DNA from 2 places in the Fictibacillus iocasae genome. Region 1 is predicted to be linked to the other one. Evidence: riboswitches for the same ligand, from Rfam matches in the RefSeq annotation. Region 1 holds a riboswitch; the other holds the start of a gene.

Region 1 (7,221 bases):
TCCGTTTAGGCGTTTCGAGCATTGAAGAGGAACGGTACCGTATCTGCCGCGACCTTAATGTGGCAGAGTTTGATATTTTTTCTCGTGATGAGGTACCGGTCATGTGGGCAACTTTCACCGATCCGTGGGGCAACCGCATCGGTCTGTTCGAGTATCTCGACAAGAAAGAGATGCAGAAAAAGATTGGCCAAGTCAGCAGCGATTCTAGAAGTTTTGTTTAATGTTCATCTCCGTCACAAGACTACACTTGGAAGGAAAAAGAATGCTGCCGCTGTTCGTTTTTCATACCATCCGATCCATTATACAAGCGAAAAAAGCGAAAGGGATTCTGCATTCCTCTTATATTAGCGAAGGTTGGATTACTTACTGGACACTGACCGTTTGGGAAAGCGAGCAGCATATGAAGGAGTATCGGAACAAAGGGAGTCATCGCTCTGCGATGAAAAATTCGCGTAGGATTGCGGATGAGTTAGAGAAAGTGAACTATGTTGGATTGGACTTTCCGAGCTGGGAGACAGCGAAAAAAATAGTAAATGAGAGATATGGAAGGCAAGACGTCAACTAAGCGAGTGTTCTGAGTTCGTGCGTTCGAGGATGAGGGGGAGATTTATTGTTATTTTTAGTGATCAGTATACTTATATTATTTGGAGTAGGGTTGATTTTTAAAAGAGCAGGTATAGTAAGGCCCTATTCAAAAACATTGTTCATAGCTATTGCTATTGCTTTCCTGTCCGTGCTTGCTCTGTCACAAAATTACACCCAAAGCCTTATTCCAGAAGCCAATGATGGAATAGGAATTTCAAATTTTTTGGCATATTGGATTATTGGTGAGGCAAAATGGACACACGTTTTGTTTAAAACTTTCTACGACCAGTCCACCTATGTCGCTTTCTTCTTGGTCATTCTATACCCTATCGTTCTTGTGACGGAAACCAAATCAAAAAAGAAGATGCTTCATTAGAAAAAGGACCTGCTCTATAGGTCCTTTTTCTGTTGCTCATAGCAACTCTCAGAAACGCTGTAAAATCTCAAAGAGTTTTTATAGATTAATGAGTAGACGGATTCAATTGTGAGTTGCTTCACTTCAGCAATCGCTGATAGTGATTGATGAATCATGATTGAATGTGTCATTTGACCGGTAAACGGTCCCTCAAACGGCCATGGGCCATCTGTTTCTACCATCAGCTGCTGTATGGGATAAGATGCTGCTAGTTTTTGAATCTCCCTTTCATACAGGACATCTGGTGTGATGGAAACGTAATAGCCATTTCGAGCCATGCGTTCTGTTGTTACCGGGTCTCCTTTAAACCAGTGAAAATGAGCACGCGATATATTGTGTTTTTCGAGCAAATCACACACGAATGGAGCATCATCGTATACGGCATGCAGTACGATGGGCTTGTCCCACAACACCGCCGCTTTAATAAATTCCTCAAGAATCTCTGCATAGTGATCCCGATTCAGCTGTGGATTCTTTTGCCTAAGATAATAAGGAAGACCGACCTCGCCGACTGCCGTCATATCATCAAGGTGTCGGTGCATCCAATTTAGCAAATCCGCCATTTCCGAATCGGATGGCAGCGTCTGCTCGGGATGATAACCGAATGCACATTTCACAAGCGGAGAATACTTATGAGAAAGCTCCAGATTTCTTTTACACGAAGCAAGATTAAAGGACACCGAGATCATACCTTTCAGAGTAACTAAATCACGGCTGAAAAATTGGTGCAGTTCTTCATCGCTATATTGATCCAGATGAATGTGTGCATCAAAAATTGGAATCATGATTGTACCGCCAATCCCTGCTTCAGTGTGTAATAGATATCCTTTTTCACTTCTAAGAACTCTCGCGTGAGCAATATGTCTTCATTCCGAGGGCGAGGGAATGGGACGGTAAACTCTTTCACAATATGCGCAGGTTTTTGTGACAACACCACAATCCGGTCTGACAAAAACAGTGCCTCATCGATGTTATGAGTCACGAACAGAATGGTCTTTTGATGCTCCTGCCAGATGGAAAGGAGCCATTTTTGCATGTCTAAACGAGTCAGTTCATCGAGTGCTGAAAACGGTTCGTCAAGACAGATAACAGATTGCGGGCTGAGTAATGCGCGGATAAACGCGGCACGCTGCTTCATTCCGCCCGAAAGCTCGTGCGGATACGCTTTTTCATAATCACCGAGACCCGCTTTTTGCAGCATCATTCTGGCATACTCTGAATCTGCTATACCTGATAATTCTTGACCAAGCAGCACGTTGTCCAGAATGGTCCTCCACGGGAGAAGAGAAGGTGACTGGGGCATATAGCTAATATGACCTCGTTCACCAGTAATCTCATGGTTATTAAGCGAAATGTGTCCGTTATCCGGATGCAGCAGACCGCCGATTAAATGGAACAAAGTACTCTTGCCGCTGCCGGAAGGTCCGAGTATGGTGACAAACTCCCCATTGCTAACCTGCAGATCCACAGAATGAAGAATCTGCTTTTTACCGAACGAAACGGACACATTCCGAATTTTAAGCTGTGCCATTATCCCAGCTCCTTTCTCTGATGTGCAACCATTCTGCGTTCCAAGAGGACGATGATAAAAAAGAACAGCAAGCTAAGCATCATGATAGAAAATATCGCAACAAAGACGCGGTCGGTACGGAACGATGAGGAAGCGAGTGTCATGTACACACCGATTCCTCGCTCTGAGCCTAGCCATTCTGAAATCACGGCACCCATCACACTGTAGGTTGCCGCGATCTTTAATCCGGAGAAAATGGAAGGCAGGGAATGCGGCATTTCCAGCTTCCAAAACATCTGGCTTTTGGACGCACCACACATCGTAAAATAGTGCACCAGTTCTCTATCTGTCTGCTTGAATCCGTCTAGTGCTGCAATGGTTACGGGAAAAAAGCATACAAGTGTGATAACGATAATCTTAGGCAGCAGTCCGAATCCGAACCATATGACCAGCAGGGGGGCGAGCACAATGACGGGCACGTTCTGCGATAAGATGATGAAAGGATAAAGCGGCTGCCTTAAGGCGGGAACACGGTGAAGCAGGATGGCAGCGAGAAGTCCTGCCGTCGTACCTGTCAGAAATCCGACAAATGACAGTGAGGCTGTGGACAGCACGTGTACATAAAATCTGCTCCAATCTTCCAGTCCAGCTGAGAAAATTTTGAGCGGAGAGGGCAGGAGCCACGCAGGCACCTGAGTCCAGCGGCCAACAGCATCCCATACTATCAGAATGAAAAAGAGGAGCCAAAGTGCGCTCCATCTTTTTTTCATCGGTACTTCTCCGTAAGCACATCCATCGTGATGCCTTCTGGCTGATACAGCACCTTGATCTGTGAGATAACGTTCGGGCTACCGATCTCAATCATGCGCTCGTTCATTTTCTGAATGACCGCAAAAAGCTCTGTCAGGTCGCCTTCCATTGTCGTTTCAAGCGGATGAACCTCATATTTCACGCCGCTTTCATCAATGATTTTGATTGCTTCATCCACATAAGGGATGACATTTTCGCCATTCTTTGTTTTCGGGATGATCTGAATGCTGACTAATGAATTGCTCATCACAAGTGTCCTCCTTATTCCGGCAAATAGTCGTTCGTGAACGCTTTTTTCGCATCCAGCTTCTTTTCTAACAGCTTATGGTCGTACATCCAGTCGCTGTAGTTTTTCCAGACAGACAGCTTCTGCTCGCCCCAACGGTCGGCATCATCCTTGTATTTCGGAGAAAGCCACTGCTGAGATTTTTTCACCAGCTTCGAATTAAGGTCTGGCACTTCTTTTATTAAAATGTCAGCTGCTGCATCAGGCTTCTCAATCGCAAACTCATACCCTTTTGCCGCACCTTTCAAAAATGCTTTTACGGTTTCCGGATCTTTCGCGATCATCTTTTCATTGGTCGCGAGCACAGGTGTGTAATAGTCTAGCTTTTTGCTGTAGTCGGTGAGGTACTGCATGTTCAGCTTTTCACCGCGAAGCTCGGCTTCAATTCCAGTCCAGCCGTAAAAAATCCACGCGAAGTCAATGTCACGCTTCACAGCCGTGAAGAAATCGCTGTCTCCCATGTTTACGATTTTCAGCTTCTCTACATCAGCGTTTTCTTTATCCATTAGCGAAGAGAGTATCTGTTTCTCTACCGGAGAGCCCCAGCCGCCGTATGTTTTTCCTTCATAATCTTTTGGTGACGAGATGTTCTTGGCAACAGGCGAGGCGAAGCCGGACGTGTTATGCTGAATAACCGCTGCTATTGAGACAATCGGAACGTCCTGAATACGAGCCTGTGTGATTCCCTCCTGATAGCTCACGCCAAAATCAGCTTTTCCGGACGCAACAAGCTGATCGGCCCCGGCATCACCAGGCATGATAATGTCGACATCAAGTCCTTGTTCTTTAAAATAGCCTTTTTCCTTTGCCACATAAAGGCCTGTGTGGTTCGTGTTTGGCGTCCAATCTAAGACAACCTTCACTTTTTTCAGTTTGTCAGCTGTTTTCTCGCCGTCAGACGATGTGCCGCAGCCGGCGAGCAAAACGACGACGCTTAAAGCAGCGAGCCATTTCTTCATGTTGTTTCCCCCTTCAATTTACAAGACAACAAAAAAAGCACCCAGAGTTGATACCTCGGGTGCATACGGTTATATCGTAAGTTTACTAGTTTTCGTATGTTCCCTCCGCTGGTATCAACCAGATCAGGTTCAAAGGGTCAACGCTTCTACGAGCGAAATCTCAACCGGCAACACCGGTCCCCCCACATGCCTTGCTATTCATTTTTTTTGATAACGCGTTCATTATAGCACACCAGCCGGGGTACGGTACTACTTTTTACTGGTTGATCTTCTTTTAATAACAGTATTCGGGTCGATAGTGGAGGTATTCAGGTCAAAATCAGGATAATCGGGTCGTTCAGCAGATTTTACGGGTCTAAAATTTGCGGGTCTCACCTCACGAATTACTAAAAGGCATTTTAACAAAAGCATAGAATAGTAAGGTGAGAAGGAGTGAAGTGGCACAATGCTTGATTATACAAAGAAATTAAGAGACGAATTTTATAAGCATAAAGACGAAGAAAACGCAGCGCCTATGGAAGCTTATATGCGAAATCAGTTTCCTTTCGTCGGCATGAAGTCGCCTGTCAGGAAGGATGTATTTAAACAGTTCGTTAAGAAACACGGATATCCGGAGAAAGAACAGCTGCAAGAAGCCGTTAAAGAGCTATGGCGGATGCCGGAGCGAGAGCTGCATTATGCCGCTCTGGGACTGGTGGATGGCTTCTTAAAAAAGCTGGAAGAAAAAGATTACGAGTTGCTAGAATACATGATTGTGAACAAATCGTGGTGGGACACGATTGACCACATTGCCGCAAACCATGCGGGCAAGCTGTTCCGTCTTTATCCACACCTGTTAGAGACAGTCGGTATGAACTGGAGGCAATCGGACAACTTTTGGCTGAGGCGCACAATGATTTTGTATCAGCTCAAATACAAAGGTGATACTAATGTAGAGCTGTTAAAGGATATTGTTGAAGAGAACCTAGGTTCAAAAGAGTTTTTCATTAACAAAGCGATCGGATGGGCATTGCGTGAATATGCCAAGTCCGATCCAGAATGGGTCTTGAACGTGACAACGCAGCTGGCTCTTTCACCACTATCAAAGCGTGAAGCGTTAAAAAACGTATCGTCTAAAACGATTAAAGCTTAATAGGGATAAGAGAAGAGTGTTCCATTATAGGAGCACTCTTTATTGAGTTCACTTTAGATAAATCCCACCCGTTTATTCATTCATCTGATTAATATGTTTTAGAGGTCTTTTATCCTATTTTAAGATTGAATGTTAGGTTTTTGATACTATTAATGTAAATTTTATGTAAGTCTTTGGAAGTATTTTAACAAAAACCGAACAATAATACGTGTCGATATGTGTTATATTCTAGTTAAATTGACTTGTTTTACATTAAAAGTATAGGAGTGGTAAATGTGGCGTTAAACCATTTTCGTCATTTATCTAAACTGGTTCTCATCGTAACGATGGTAATCAGCTTGTTCGCACCAATCTCACAGCAGAAAGCGAATGCAGAAGGTGTTCTTAAAGTTACTGAGGCGATTGCGAACAATACAGGAACTGCTACTGTTGAGGGTTATATTGTTGGAACAGTTAAAGGTGGAACCGGATCGTCCATTTCATATCAGTTTGAAGGTCCCTTTACTCAAGATACAAACCTTGCTTTAGCTGATTCACCAAATGAAACAGATAAAACTAAAATCCTTGCAGTCCAGTTACCAGGTGGAGCGGTAAGAGAAGCCTTAAATCTCAAAGCACATTCTGAGAATTTAAAGAAAAAAATTCAAATAACAGGAGATTTACTTGTTTATTTTGGTGTTCCAGGTCACAAAAATGCAAAATCATTCTCATTTGTATCTGGGATCCCAGCAGAACCTCAAGCTGAAGTTGTAACCGCTTCAATTCCTCAAGGTGTTATTTCTAAAGGAACAACTGTAACACTTGAAACGAAAACTGAAGGTGCTGCAATTTATTACACACTTGATGGGACAGTACCGACGAAAGAGAGCAAAATGTATTCCGATCCTATTACAATTAACGAAGATACAACAATTAAGGCAATCGCAATAAAAGATAAAATGAAAGACAGTAGAGTATCAGAGTTTGTTTATAATGTTGCTATTTCAGGACTTCGCATCCATGACATTCAAGGTGAAAGTCATAATTCACCAGTGGACAAAAAGTATGTAGAAGGAGTAACAGGTATCGTGACATATGTCGCAGATGCTGACAATTTCTATCTTCAAGACACACAACCAGATGAAAATGAAAAAACTTCTGAAGGAATTCTTGTATATAAGAAAGGTCACGGCGTAGCAAAAGGTGACATCGTCACAGTGGCCGGTCAAGTAAAAGAATGGGTACTTGAAGGTTACAGCGACAAAATGAAAACAGATCTTGCTGTTACAGAAATCAACGCAACAAATACACTTATTAAACTTAATTCTTCAGGCAATGCTCTTCCTGAAGCGGTAACAATCGGCGAAGGCGGACGTCAGCAGCCGACTGAAATCATCGACAATGATAACTTTGGTCTTTTCGATCCGCAGCAAGACGGCATTGATTTTTACGAAAGCTTAGAAGGCATGTTAGTGAAAGTGGACAACCCTTCTGTCATCGCGCCGCAAAAAAATGGCGAGATCGTCGTGGTGCCTGATATTCATA
Region 2 (7,221 bases), on a different contig from region 1:
GATAAAAAGAGAATCGGCACGTTAGAATGAGAGCGGATCATCCGGCACCAGTGAAAGCCGTCAAACTTTGGCAGCTGAATATCAATGATCACAAGGTCTGGCTTGACGGTCGTGAATTCCTGCAGAACATTTCCAAAATCCTGAATTCCATGAACCGCGTAGGACCATTGCTGCAGCCTATCTTGTATTTCGGAGAAAAGTGTCGCATCATCTTCAATCAGCAATAATTTAAACATTGTTATGTTCGTTTCTTCGACAGAAATTCAATGCGGTTGTTAAACGGATCGCGAAAGCTGAACCGTGTGACATTCGGAATCGGCTTCTCATTGAACGTTTCCACGCCGTTTTCTTCTAAATAGGCGCGGACTGCCTCAACGTCTTCTACCTCAAACGCTGGATGGCTTTTCGTGTCATAGTTGTCGCGGTTCTCCACGCCTACATGTACCTCAATCTCTCCTGCCTGAAACCAAGCCCCGCCGTTTCCTTTTAACGACTCTGGCTTCTCTTTTTCCGGAAACCCGAGAATATCTGTGTAAAAAGCACGCGCCTCGTTTTCAGCACCTGCCGGAATGCAAAGCTGGATATGATCAAATCTTTTAATCTGGATTTTCATGCTTGGTAGCTCCTCTCATTGGTAGCTGGATAAGTTGCGGTCCGATTAGTCAGGGTCCTTAGTCGGGGTCCGGTACGCGCACCGTATAAAGTGCGGTGCAGCAACATTCATGCTATGTGCGTACCGGACCCTGGTCATTATGTGTCTGACTTTATTATTTCCTTGTGTTATACGCTTGTCAATTAATGGGTTCTGAACACATTTCAATTAACCTGATTGTTTTCTCGTTGTATTTTCCGCTGCTCTCGCCGGATGGGTGCTGTTTCAAGCAAACGTTGCTGCATCAGTGTTTCTGGAATAACGCCTGGTACGGGGCAAGGCTTGCCATCTTCGTCAACTGCGACCATTGTGAGAATTGATGTCGTCGTGAGCTTTTTTTCTTTTTTTAATAGATTTTCAGAGAATACTTCGACGTACACTTCCATCGACGTTCGTCCGGTCGACGCGACGAACGCTTGAAGGATGAGGATGTCTCCGACTTTCGCTGAACCGACAAAATTAACCGAGTCGATTGATGCGGTAACGACGACGGAGTTGCTGTGGCGCATCGCTGTGATAGCGGCAATTTCGTCGATAAACGACAGCACCTGGCCGCCAAAAATCGTATCAATATGGTTCGTATCGGGCGGTATGACGAGCCTCGTCTGGATGGTGTACGACTGGCTGGATGGGACGTTGTAGTTTGAGAGTGTCATGTTGGTTGTGCTCCTTTATGAGTTTATTTATGCTAAAAATGCGCGCCGTTTTAGCGATTTTCGGGGTCGTTCCGCGCCAAAACAGATAGGATGCGAGCGGGTTTGTTAATGTTTCGCGCCGTGCGGATTTGCCGGCGTATTTTTAACTAGTCAACCTCCTCTTCTCAACGGCTTTCGCGCCAACTTTTGGGTTTGCGCGCCACAACTAAAATTTGCGCGCGGTTGGGGCCAGCTTGCGCGCCGAATGAGACCTCTTTCACGCCGTTGTGCGGTTGCGCGCCATTCCACTCACCTTGCGAGCGGATTTCTATCAATTATTTCGATATGCGCGCCACACGTAACAGCTTGCGCGCCAATCGCCGCTCGCCCAAACTCCCCATTAAAAAAGCACCCGTTCCGCATGAAAGCAGAACGGGTGCACAAATAAGCGTTACGAATGAATAACGTTGCGCGGCACCTCCCTATCTTCCGTAGGTTTCTAGTGTCAGTCTTCATGGCAGGTTTCCTGGCTAAGATCATCGTGCTGCTCCTGGCCTTCCCATTCCTTTCAAAAAGTGAACAGTGGCAGTGGCGAAAAATTAGTAGAGAGCACTCTCTTTTACAGTGGCGGGACCGCGCCGGGATGAACCGGACTTCCCTATTAAGCTCTTTATATAAACTAGATAAAAAGAGCACCATAAAGCGATATATGGTTGTTCAATTTTAGTGTAGCATGCGAATGCCGGGGTACGGTACTTTTTCTTGAAAATGCTGGTATAGGTAGTGATTCAATTACATGGTACCGGACCCCCGACTAGTGGTCCCGACTAAACTTGCATACATGCCCCGTCTTTTGTATGATAAACATAATTTCATAGCTTTTCTGCTAGGGGTGCCTGTTAGCCAGGCTGAGATGAGAACGCGTCTGAAGTTCTTTGACCCTTTGAACCTGATCTGGATTATGCCAGCGGAGGGAAGCAGGGCGCAGCCGAAGCACGATACATTCACATGCTATCTGCTTCATTCTACGTATGCAGCCTACTTGCACATTCCCGCCGGGTTCTCTGATCTATAATCATCAGAGCCCGGCTTTTTATTTGGCGTAATACCGAATCACCACGAAAAATGAGGAGGAATTTTTTGATGAACAAGCATGACGTGAACGTACAGCTGCAATCGCCATTTCCAATGAGCCGGAAGGTGTATCACGAGGTCAATGGTATGCGGGTTCCAATGCGCGAGATCTCGCAGCATCCGACGTCCGACAGTCTCGGGCATGAGGAAAACGAACCGATCACCGTGTACGATACGAGCGGGCCGTATACAGATTTGAATTATCGTGCTGACATCACACGTGGATTGCCTGCACTACGCCATAGTTGGATTTTGGAACGCGGTGATGTGGAGGAATACGACGGGCGCACAACTATACCGGAAGATAATGGCTACAAACGTGATGATAGTGCGCCCACAAGAACGGCTGAGTTTCCGTCAAACGGCAGGCGTCCGCTCCGTGCGGCATCTGGCCGAAACGTGACTCAGATGCATTACGCCAGGCGCGGGATTATTACGCCTGAAATGACGTTTGTCGCGGTGCGCGAAGGAATGACGCCGGAGTTCGTGCGTGATGAGGTCGCGTCAGGGCGTGCCATCATCCCATGCAACGTCAACCATCCAGAGCTCGAGCCAATAATCATCGGCCGCCACTTTCATGTGAAAATCAATGCGAACATCGGCAACTCGGCCGTCACATCTTCTGTTGCGGATGAGGTTGAAAAGATGACATGGGCGACACGCTGGGGTGCGGATACGATCATGGACCTCTCGACAGGAAAGAACATACACACGACCCGCGAATGGATTCTCCGCAACTCGCCGGTTCCGGTCGGCACGGTGCCGATTTACCAGGCACTCGAAAAGGTGTCCGGCATCGCGGAAAATTTGACGTGGGACGTGTACCGCGACACGCTGATCGAGCAGGCGGAGCAGGGCGTGGACTATTTTACGATTCATGCCGGTGTGCTGCTGCGGTACATTCCGATGACCGCAAAACGAACAACGGGCATCGTGTCGCGCGGCGGTTCGATTCTCGCCCAGTGGTGCCTCGCCCATCATGAGGAGAATTTTTTATATACGCATTTTGAAGAGATTTGCGAGATTTTAGCAGCGTACGACATTGCCGTGTCGCTCGGTGACGGGCTGCGTCCGGGATCCATTGCCGACGCGAACGATGAGGCGCAGTTTGCTGAGCTCGAGACGCTTGGCGAGCTGACGAAAATTGCCTGGAAGCATGATGTACAGGTGATGATCGAAGGACCAGGACATGTGCCGATGCATATGATCAAAGAAAACGTGGACAAGCAAATGGACATTTGCGGCGAGGCGCCGTTTTATACGCTCGGGCCGCTCACGACTGACATCGCACCAGGATACGACCATATCACGTCTGCGATCGGTGCGGCGATGATCGGCTGGTTTGGGACGGCGATGCTGTGTTATGTGACGCCGAAAGAGCACCTTGGCCTTCCGAATAAAAACGATGTGCGGGAAGGTGTGATCGCCTATAAAATTGCGGCGCATGCGGCAGATCTGGCCAAAGGGCACCCGCGGGCGCAGATCCGTGACAACGCCCTTTCAAAAGCGCGGTTTGAGTTTCGGTGGGAAGATCAGTTTAACTTGTCGCTCGATCCGGAGCGTGCACGCGAGTACCATGACGAAACGCTGCCCGCCGAGGGAGCGAAAACGGCGCACTTCTGCTCAATGTGCGGTCCGAAATTTTGCTCGATGCGCATCTCGCACAATATCCGGAAAACTCATGGCACGGGAGACGGCGGCGGTGGTGTGATGCTGGAAGACGCAGAAAAAGGGATGAAACGAAAAGCAAAGGAGTTCGTGGAAAATGGCGGCAGACTGTACACGTAATTGCACAGTGCTCGTTTTTGCGCTGCTCGCCAAGGTGCGTGAGCTGCAGGAGCAGGTGCACACACTGCAAACCCAGTGCCGCCATGTGTTTGTTGAAACGTCCGAGAGCGACATTCGCACGTGCCTGTCGTGCGGCTATACCGAGGCCGTCATCTGCCGGTTTCCTAACGTGTAAGGAGAGATAAAACCTTAAAAACCTTGGGGTACGGTACCATAACCAGGAAATCCGCGACTTTATCACGATTTTGTCATGAAGTACCGGACCCCATCAGTACCGGACCCCATCTCCCTCCCTTTTTGCCTAAAAATCTGCTGAATTGTGCCGATAACTACAACACAACTATTGACTTCGGCAAAGGGAGAGTGGACAAGGTGAAGCTTCATCCATATCAAAAGGCATTGGTCTTGTTTTTCGTTATTTTTTTATGCGTTTCCTCTATCGCTTCACATGGCGCAGCAAATGGACGCACGTCGTCTGAGGCAACGGTTACGGCAACGAACTTGAATGTGAGATCAGCTCCTGGAACAGCTAGTGAGAGAATCGGCTCTGTCCCACAAGGAGAAACGGTTCAGCTAATCGCCGAGAGCAACGGCTGGTCACAGATTCTCTACAAGGACCTAAACGGCTGGGTACATTCTTCTTTTTTGACTGCTGCGAACCAAGCACACCACGTAACGGCTGCAGCTAATAAAGCAGGAACGGTTACGGCATCTTCTCTTAATGTCCGTAGTCAGCCGCATACAAAAGCGAGCATCACAGGATCCCTTAAGAGCGGAGCTAAAGTGACGATCACAGCAGAGAAAAACGGCTGGGCGAACATTACCTCAGGCCGCCTTTCGGGCTGGGTTTCGTCTGCCTATATCCTTATAGATAAAAAAACAGCAACGCCGCCTCAAGGAAAGCCTGTTAAAAAGCAGAACACCGGCACGGTAACCGCATCTTATCTGAATGTGCGCACCTCGCCGAGCTTGAACGGAACCATTATCGGCGGACTCACCCAGAACAGCAGCGTGACGATTTTACAGGAAAGCAGCGGATGGCTGAACGTCCAGTCCGGTTCATTAAAAGGCTGGGTCAACGGTTCATATATCCAAAAAACGAGCGGAGCATCGGCGCCGAGGACACCTCCGCCAAGCAAGCCGGCCACTCCTGTCAGCGGTGACACACTGACCGTGCTCTACGATAACGTAAATTTGCGGAGCGGTCCATCGACATCGTTTATCGTGGTCGGTACGGCACAGCAGGGAGATACGTTTAAAATCATCAAAAAACAGAACGACTGGGTGCACATCTCGCTGCAAGGCGGAAAAAAGGCTTGGATTGCCGGCTGGCTCGCGTCTGTTTCAACAAAAAGCGGGACTGTACCACCTACATCTCCTCAGCCGCCGGTTCCTGTTAACATCAATTTAAAAGGAAAGCGCATTGTCATTGATCCGGGACACGGAGGAGCCGATCCTGGTGCAGTCGGCAAAGCCTACGGCACGCATGAAGCGATGCTCGCGCTGACCACCGCGCGCCTGCTCGCGACACAGCTCGAAAATGCAGGGGCGACGGTTATTATGACTCGAAGCAGCGATCAGTATGTCTCTCTTTCCTCTCGTGTGCATGTGAGTCATTACCATTTTGCGCATGCGTTCGTCAGTCTGCACTATAACTCTGCTTATGACACCCGGGCGAACGGTCTGCTCACCTTTTATTACGGAAACAAAGATTATGCCCTCGCCAGCTCGATCGACAAGGCGCTATCGGCAGGAAAGACGGGCATTGCAGCGAAAGGAATGCGCATCGGCAATTTTCAAGTATTGCGAACGAACAAACAGCCTTCTGTTCTTGTTGAGCTTGGGTTCTTATCAAATGCCAATGATGAACAAGTAGTTCGGGGTTCACTCTTTCAATCCAGAGCCTCAGCGGCTATCGCAGCTGGACTGATGCAGTATTTTCAATAAGCAGGCTACGAGCCGTAGTTCAATCATGGTTCTCAACACTACACATAAGGAGTCATTTTAATGGAGGCTATTACTCATACGTATCACTTGCCTTTGGTGCTGCTTTCCATTGTGATCGCTATTCTTTCGTCCTATGCCTCACTCGAGCTGGCCGGACAGATCAAAAAGACGGACACCTCTGCCCGCTATATGTGGCTCGTGACCGGCTCGCTGGCGCTTGGGCTTGGAATCTGGTCGATGCATTTTATCGCGATGCTCGCATTTCACCTTTCCATACCGGTCTCGTATCAGATGAACGCTGTGCTTATTTCCATTTTGCCCGCGGTCACTTCGTCTGCCCTTGCTTTTTTCTTGATTAGCAAGCCGATTATGAGAAGGGCGCAGATCCTGCTTGGCGGCCTTTTCATCGCGGCAGGCGTCGTTTGCATGCATTATCTCGGCATGGAGGCGATGAAGATGGGCGCTGTCATCGAGTATGATCCTCTTCTTTTCACGGCGTCTGTCATCATTGCCTTTATCGCGGCGATCACCGCGTTATATCTGCTGTTTTATACCGAATACGAAAGCACGAGCCAGATCAAGTGGCGCAAGGTCGTGAGCGCTTTCGTCATGGGGCTGGCGATATCAGGCATGCATTATACAGGGATGGCTTCTGCTGATTTTGTTCCGCATGATCACCATCAAACGACAGGCATTCCGATCGAACCAATGCTGCTCGCCATACCGATCGGTTCCGGTATTCTTGTCATCTTGGGGTTTGTGTTTATCAGCACCTTTATCGACCGGCGATTTAAACACCAGACACAGCTCTCTGAAAGGAAATTCCGCTCAGTCATCGAATCGGCAAACGACGCGATCATTTTAAGTGACAGCAGCGGACGTATCATTTCGTGGAATGAAGGCGCTGAAAAAATGTTTGGGTATATGAAGCAGGAAGCGCTAGGCAGTCCGCTATCTATCATTATTCCTAAAAAATATCAGGAAGCTCATTCGAAGGGGATGCAGCGGTATCTTGAGACTTCTACTCCGCATGTGATCGGGCGCAGTGTGGAACTCGAGGGCCGC

Evidence for each region. Region 1 has a riboswitch for thiamine pyrophosphate ahead of ACFQPF_RS01125 (ABC transporter substrate-binding protein). Riboswitches for the same ligand answer to the same signal wherever they lie in the genome.
Region 2: it holds a riboswitch for thiamine pyrophosphate, as region 1 does, so the genes downstream of both, thiC (phosphomethylpyrimidine synthase ThiC) here and ACFQPF_RS01125 (ABC transporter substrate-binding protein) in region 1, are expected to answer to the same signal.

Annotation. Positions count from the first base shown of each region.
Region 1 is NZ_JBHTCP010000002.1:235,379-242,599, forward strand. Features, by position in the region: gene ACFQPF_RS01090 (VOC family protein) at 1-221, shown strand, start outside; gene ACFQPF_RS01095 (hypothetical protein) at 263-565, shown strand; gene ACFQPF_RS01100 (hypothetical protein) at 611-961, shown strand; gene ACFQPF_RS01105 (TatD family hydrolase) at 976-1,785, opposite strand; gene ACFQPF_RS01110 (ABC transporter ATP-binding protein) at 1,782-2,531, opposite strand; gene ACFQPF_RS01115 (ABC transporter permease) at 2,531-3,280, opposite strand; gene ACFQPF_RS01120 (MTH1187 family thiamine-binding protein) at 3,277-3,567, opposite strand; gene ACFQPF_RS01125 (ABC transporter substrate-binding protein) at 3,582-4,565, opposite strand; TPP riboswitch at 4,649-4,759, opposite strand; gene ACFQPF_RS01130 (DNA alkylation repair protein) at 5,011-5,697, shown strand; gene ACFQPF_RS01135 (DUF6359 domain-containing protein) at 5,973-7,221, shown strand, end outside.
Region 2 is NZ_JBHTCP010000013.1:101,282-108,502, forward strand. Features, by position in the region: gene ACFQPF_RS07175 (response regulator transcription factor) at 1-236, opposite strand, end outside; gene ACFQPF_RS07180 (VOC family protein) at 239-613, opposite strand; gene ACFQPF_RS07185 (acyl-CoA thioesterase) at 817-1,308, opposite strand; cobalamin riboswitch at 1,787-2,002, opposite strand; TPP riboswitch at 2,166-2,280, shown strand; gene thiC (phosphomethylpyrimidine synthase ThiC) at 2,431-4,209, shown strand; gene ACFQPF_RS07195 (hypothetical protein) at 4,187-4,384, shown strand; gene ACFQPF_RS07200 (N-acetylmuramoyl-L-alanine amidase family protein) at 4,582-6,156, shown strand; gene ACFQPF_RS07205 (EAL domain-containing protein) at 6,217-7,221, shown strand, end outside.